3 regions of the Duganella paludis genome follow, and region 3 is predicted to be linked to each of the others. Evidence: predicted binding sites of a transcription regulator. Region 3 holds the regulator's gene; each other region holds the start of a gene.

Evidence for each region. Region 3 encodes HrcA, which represses chaperone genes, less so after heat shock. Its sites were predicted from a motif close to TTAGCACTCNNNNNNNNNGAGTGCTAA; they were not measured.
Region 1: the regulator HrcA is predicted to act here: its motif matches at 1,235-1,261, upstream of rpoH (RNA polymerase sigma factor RpoH).
Region 2: the regulator HrcA is predicted to act here: its motif matches at 1,018-1,044, upstream of groES (co-chaperone GroES).

What each region holds. Positions count from the first base shown of each region.
Region 1 is NZ_CM136922.1:4,194,906-4,197,174, reverse strand. It holds gene ftsE (cell division ATP-binding protein FtsE) at 1-151, shown strand, start outside; gene ftsX (permease-like cell division protein FtsX) at 148-1,068, shown strand; gene rpoH (RNA polymerase sigma factor RpoH) at 1,320-2,207, shown strand.
Region 2 is NZ_CM136922.1:1,712,669-1,714,937, reverse strand. It holds gene groL (chaperonin GroEL) at 1-597, opposite strand, end outside; gene groES (co-chaperone GroES) at 644-934, opposite strand; gene ACXZ1M_RS07740 (YdcF family protein) at 1,163-2,269, opposite strand, start outside.
Region 3 is NZ_CM136922.1:2,469,062-2,471,330, reverse strand. It holds gene ACXZ1M_RS11170 (HAD family hydrolase) at 2-718, shown strand; gene hrcA (heat-inducible transcriptional repressor HrcA) at 758-1,768, shown strand; gene fur (ferric iron uptake transcriptional regulator) at 1,779-2,207, opposite strand.

The DNA of each region.
Region 1 (2,269 bases), 1.7 Mb from region 3:
CCGCGCCAGCGCCAACAAGGTGCTGGACGCCCTGAAAGCGTTCAACTCCGTCGGCGTGACCTGTTTGATTTCCAGCCACGACGAGCAGATGCTCGATTCGGCCGCGCGCGTCATCCATCTCAACCAAGGCCAGGTGGAGGTGCCGGAATGACTTACTGGTTGCGTCAACACCGTTACGCCCTGGCCGCCGCGCTGGTGCACCTGCGCCGCTCGCCGGGCGGTTTCCTGTTCAATATATTAGTGGTAGCGATCGCGCTGGCCCTGCCCTTCATGGGCGTGACCCTGCTCGACAACGTGCGGCCGATGTCGGAAACCCTGTCGGTCGATCCGGAAATCAGCATTTTCCTGAAACAGGACACGCCGCGCGAGCAGGCCGAAGGGCTGGCCGTGCTGCTGCGCCAGACCGTGCACGACAAGCAAGCCAAGATCATCTTCACGCCGCGCGAAAAGGCGCTGGACAACCTGAAAGACAAGAACGGCCTGGCCGACGTGCTGGCCACACTGGGCGACAACCCGCTGCCCGACAGCTACGTGCTCAAGCTGGACGCCTTCCGCAACGCCCAGGCCGGCGGCGACGTCGACGCCTTGGCCGAGCAGATCCGCGCGCTGCCGGGCGTAGACACGGTGCAGGTCGATTCGGCCTGGGTCAAGCGCCTGGCCGCGCTGCTGAACGTGCTGCGACTGGCCCTGCTGCTGCTCGCGGCCACGCTGGGCACGGTGGTGGTGGCGGTCATCTTCAACACTATCCGCCTGCAGGTGCTGACGCAGCGGGAGGAAATCCTGGTTTCCAAGCTGATCGGCGCCACCGACAGCTTCATCCACCGTCCCTTCTATTACACGGGCGCGGTGCTGGGCCTGTGCGCGGGCGGCGTCGCCCTGGGCGCGGTCACGCTGGCGCTGAATCCGCTCAACACCGCGATTGCCGAATTCGCAAGACTGTACGCCTCGGAATTCCAGCTGGCTCCGCTGGCGCCGCCGGCCATGGCCAGCCTGCTGGCCCTCTCGGCCGGCCTCGGCCTAATCGGCGCCCGCCTCTCAGTCAAGCGCCACACCGCCCGCCTCAACTGACCCCGATGTTGGGACTCTGCCGTTCCGTGCGTCCGCGCACGGAACGCGCTTCCGCACAGGCCTAGCATCTTTTGATAGTTAAGCCCTCCCTAAGATCCATCAAGCATTCTAAATACAACGGAAGTCCTGATAGCGATTTGCTATCAGGCCCATAAAATTTGGAAGATTGGCACTCATCGACAGAGAGTGCTAATATATGTTCCAAAGGGTACACAAGTGCTCAAAAGCAATCTCAAGCGAAGGAAACGAAAATGACGACGATGTCCGTGATACCTGCAAAAAACAGTGCTCTGGAACTCGGGTTTACTGGCACCCTGGGTAACCTGGATGCCTACATTTCGGCCGTCAATCGCCTGCCGATGCTGACGCACGACGAAGAAATCTCGCTGGCCAAGCGCCTCAAGGAACAAAGCGACCTGGGCGCCGCCCAGCAACTCGTGATGTCGCACCTGCGCCTGGTGGTGTCGATCGCGCGCGGCTATCTGGGCTACGGCCTGCCGCACGGCGACCTGATCCAGGAAGGCAATATCGGCCTGATGAAGGCGGTCAAGCGCTTCGACCCCGATCAAGGCGTGCGCCTGGTGTCCTATGCCATGCACTGGATCAAGGCCGAGATGCACGAATACATCCTGAAGAACTGGCGCCTGGTCAAAGTGGCCACCACCAAGGCCCAGCGCAAGCTGTTCTTCAACCTGCGCAGCCACAAGACCGGCCTGGACGCCATGACCCCGGCCCAGATCGACCAACTGGCGAAAACGCTGGACGTGAAGCGCGAAGAAGTGATCGAGATGGAAACGCGCCTGAGCGGCCGCGACATCGCCCTGGAATCGCCGACCGATGACGAAGACGACAAGTTCGCGCCTATCGCCTACCTGTCGTCCGAAGCCAGCGAGCCGACCCGCGTGCTGGAAGCCGAACAGGTGACCCGCATGCAGTCCGAAGGCCTGGAAGAAGCCCTCGGCAAGCTGGACGCCCGCTCGCGCCGCATCATCGAATCGCGCTGGCTGGCCAACGACGACGGCTCCGGCGCCACGCTGCACACGCTGGCCGCAGAGTTCGGCGTGTCGGCCGAGCGCATCCGTCAGATCGAGGTTGCCGCACTGAAGAAAATGAAGGGTGCGTTGGCCGCTTACGTGTAAGCCGTCACCGCCCTTCCCGAAATGCCGCGCGGCGTCCACGCCGCGCGGCATTTTTTTTCGTC
Region 2 (2,269 bases), 760 kb from region 3:
GTAGCCGCGGTCGAACTGCATACCTTCAACGATGTCCAGCTCGTCGTTCAGCGACTTGCCGTCTTCCACGGTGATGACGCCTTCTTTGCCGACTTTTTCCATCGCTTCAGCGATGCGGTCGCCGATCGACGAATCCGAGTTGGCCGAGATCGAACCGACCTGGGCGATTTCCTTGGTGGTGGTGCAAGGACGGGCGATGGCAGCGATCTGCTCGACGGTGGCAGCAACTGCCTTGTCGATGCCGCGCTTCAGGTCCATTGGGTTCATGCCGGCGGCAACGAACTTCATGCCTTCGCGCACGATGGCTTGGGCCAGCACGGTGGCGGTGGTGGTGCCGTCGCCGGCGTTGTCGCTGGTGCGGGAAGCAACTTCCTTGACCATTTGCGCGCCCATGTTCTGCAGCTTGTCTTTCAGCTCGATTTCCTTGGCAACGGATACGCCGTCCTTGGTGACGGTAGGGGCGCCGAACGAACGTTCCAGCACAACGTTGCGGCCTTTCGGGCCCAGGGTGACTTTAACTGCGTTGGCCAGGACGTTGACGCCTTCAACCATTTTGGCGCGCGCTGCGTCGCCGAAGATTACTTCTTTAGCTGCCATGTTATTAACTCCTTAAGGGTATTAAGTGGGATCGGTGGGTCAAGAATTACTTGACGACGATCGCCATGATGTCTTCTTCGCGCATGACCATCAGTTCTTGACCGTCAACTTTGACGGTTTGGCCGGCGTATTTGCCGAACAGAACGCGGTCGCCTACTTTGACATCCAGAGGACGGACTTTGCCATCTTCCAGGATCTTGCCATTGCCTACCGCCAGGACTTCGCCTTGGTCTGGTTTTTCAGCAGCCGCATCAGGGATGATCAGGCCGGACGCAGTTTTGGTTTCCTGGTCGAGGCGTTTGACGATTACGCGATCGTTCAAAGGGCGAAGGTTCATTCAAAACTCCTTAATATTAACAATGGTACAGTTTGTTGTCGTTTCAATCAGATTGCTACGACGAAAAGTTTGGCTTGAGGCTGTTAGCACTCAACCTGAACGAGTGCTAATTATAGGGACGACCTTGGTGCATTTCAAGGCAAACACTTCGCGAAACATGAAAAAGGAAGCTAAATGATGCAGATATGACTACGGCCAGGCGGGTTTCCGCCTGGCCGTTGAGGGAGATCAAGGATCGAGCGGGTCGGCCGGATCGATGCGCAGCGACTTGGAGGATGGTCGGAATGTCAACTCCGTGGGCGACAAACGCTGGCCGACGGCGCCCGGCGCATAGCCCAGCTCCTTCAGGTTGCGGGCCGCGAACTCGGCGCTTTCGATGTAGCTGCTCTGGCTGACGTTGGTGATGATCAGGCTGTCCTTGTCCAGCGGCGCCCCCATGGCCACCAGCCGGCGCGTGACGTTGCGCAGGTTGGTGGTGGTGTGGCGGGCATACGGCTCGATGATGATGGACTCGGCCGGCACGCCGTAACGCTCGATCAGCGCCTTGCGCATTTCGACCGCCTCCACAAAGCGCGTGTTTTTCGGATGCACCGAGGCGCCGCTGAAGATGATGAAGGGCGCCACGCCCTCGCTGAAGCGCTGGGCCGCCAGCCGCACGTTGAGCTTGCCGCGCGCGCTCAAGGGCATGCCGGGCACTTCCGGGCCGATGCCGGGAATGATGATGGCCGTGTACTTGAACAGCTTCCAGTCGATGATGCCGGCGCGGCCCAGCGCGGCGCCGTTGTGCGCCAGGTCCAGCGGCTCGAAGGCGACGGCGTCGTTGCGGTCGTTGGCGTCGAGCAGGGCGACCGCCAGTTGCAGGCTCGGGTCCAGCGTGAGGGCGGCATCGTCGGCGCCGGCCTTGGCCATCCAGGCCGCATCGGCCACCGTGGCCTTGAAGCCGGCGCTGCCGGCCTGGTCGAGCGGACCGTCGATCAGTGGATAGCGCGGCGCCGCGCCCAGGCCGTAGACCTGGATGATGCTGTTCAGGCCGCGCAGCTCGCGGCCGACCTGGGCCTTGACGCCGTCATCCGGCAACGCGGCCTTGCACCAGGTGGACAACGGCGCCTTGGCTGCGGCGCTGGCCAGGTCGTCGATTTCGCGTTCGCTCCAGATGCCGGCGTTGAGCACGCAAGCCGGTGCCTGCTTGCAGGCGTCGATGCGGGCGCGGCGCTCGGCCAGCGTGGCGGAATTGGCATGGGCATTACCCATATCTATCAACGCCGGGAACAACTGATTGGCGATCAGCGACCAGTGCTGGTCGCGCAGCGGTGCGGCGCCGCCCGGCAGGGCGGT
Region 3 (2,269 bases):
CATGACTTCCCGCCGCCCCCTCGCCTTGCTGTTCGATCTGGACGATACCCTGTGGCCGATCGGCCCGGTCATCATGGCTGCCGAAGTCAGCTGGCATGCCTGGCTGGCCGAGCGCGCGCCCAAGGTGGCGCAGGCGTTCAGCGTGGCCGAGCTGCGGGTGCGCCGCATGGCGCTGCTGGAGCGCCGGCCCGAGCTGGTCGCCGACCTGTACCAGCTGCGGCGCGAGGCGCTGGCCGAGGTATTTGCCGAAACCGGCGAGGACCCGGCCCACATCGAAGGCTCGATGCAGCACTTCGCCGTGCAGCGCAACCTGGTGGCGCCGTATGCCGACGTGCTGCCAGTGCTGCCGCTGCTGCAGGGCATGCTGCGACTGGGCGTGATCACCAACGGCAACGCCGATCTTGAAGTCATCGGCATGAACCACCATTTCGAATACGCCTTGTCGTCGTCGCAGTTCGGCAGCGCCAAGCCGGACCCGGCCATCTTCCACGCCGCCTGCGCCGCCATGGGCGTGGCGCCGGCCGACGCGGTCTACGTCGGCGACGACCTGCGGCTGGACGTGCAGGGCGCGCAGGCGGCCGGCTTGCGCGCGGTCTGGATGAACCGCCACGGCAGTCGCGCCCATCTGGAGGCCGGCGTCACGCCGGACGCTATTTGCGCGACTTTTGATGAACTACTGGAATGGATACGTGGGCAGATGGGGGATAGACGTGCATAATAAGGACATCTTCACCCTCTGCAACCACTGATACTTAGTATGCAACTCGATACACGCGCACAAACTTTGCTCAAGGCCCTGGTGGAGCGCTATATCGCCGATGGCCAGCCGGTGGGCTCGCGCGCGCTCTCCAAGATTTCCGGACTGGACCTGTCGCCGGCCACCATCCGCAACATCATGGCGGACCTGGAGGAGCTCGGCTACGTGGCCAGTCCGCACACCTCGGCAGGCCGGGTGCCGACGCCGCGCGGCTACCGCATCTTTGTCGACACGCTGCTAACGGTGCAGACCATGGACGAACAGTCGATGGGCGCGCGCCTGCAGTCGCCGCAGCCGCAGAAGATGATCACCAACGCGGCGCAGATGCTGTCGTCGCTGTCGCAGTTCGCCGGCGTGGTGCTGAGTCCGCGCCGCGAGCTGGTGTTCCAGCAGATCGAATTCCTGCGCCTGGGCGAAAAGCGCATCCTGCTGGTGATCGTGGCGCCCAACGGCGACGTGCAAAACCGCCTGCTGCTGACCGATGTCGACTACAGCCCCTCGCAGCTGGTGCAGTCGGCCAACTACATCAACCAGAATTACGGCGGGCTGGCGTTCGACGAAGTGCATACGCGCCTGCAAAGCGAGCTGCGCCAGCTGCGCGACGACATGGGTCGCCTGATGCAGGTGGCGGTGGAGGCCGGCAGCGAGGCGATGAACGACAACAGCGACAACATGGTGATTTCGGGCGAGCGCAACCTGCTGTCGGTGAGCGACCTGTCCTCGAACATGAGTTCGCTGCGCCAGATGTTCGACATGTTCGAGCAAAAGACCGGCCTGATGCAGCTGCTCGATGTCTCGAGCAAGGCCAGCGGCGTGCAGATTTATATCGGTGGGGAATCGAGCCTGGTGCCGATGGACGAGATGAGCGTGGTCACCGCGCCGTACACGGCCAACGGCAAGATCGTCGGCACGCTGGGCGTGATCGGCCCAACGCGCATGGCTTACGAACGGGTGATCCCGATCGTCGACATCACGGCCAAGCTGCTATCGAACGCGCTCAGCCATAATTAAATCCCGCCGCTTACGGGCGGTGCGGGCAGGCGGTTTTGATGCAGTTGCCGTAGATGGCCAGCGCGTGCTCGGCGATCTTGAAGCCGCGCTCCTTGGCGATGGCGTGCTGGCGCTCTTCGATCGCTTCGTCGTAGAACTCTTCCACGCGGCCGCAGTCGGCGCACACCAGGTGGTCGTGGTGCGAACCGGCGTTCAGCTCGAAGATGGCCTTGCCCGTCTCGAAGTGGTTGCGGTTCAGCAGGCCGGCCTGCTCGAACTGGGTCAGCACGCGGTAGACCGTGGCCAGGCCCACGTCCATGTTTTCGGACAGCAGGATCTTGTAGACATCCTCGGCGGTCAGGTGGCGCACTTCGCTGTTCTGGAAGATGTCCAGGATTTTGATGCGTGGCAGCGTGGCTTTCAGGCCGCTGGCCTTCAGATCGGCAGGATTGTTACCCATGATGGAGACTCTTTGTGTAGTTGGCGATTAGCTAGCCGCTAGTTTAACGTACTCCGACTCCC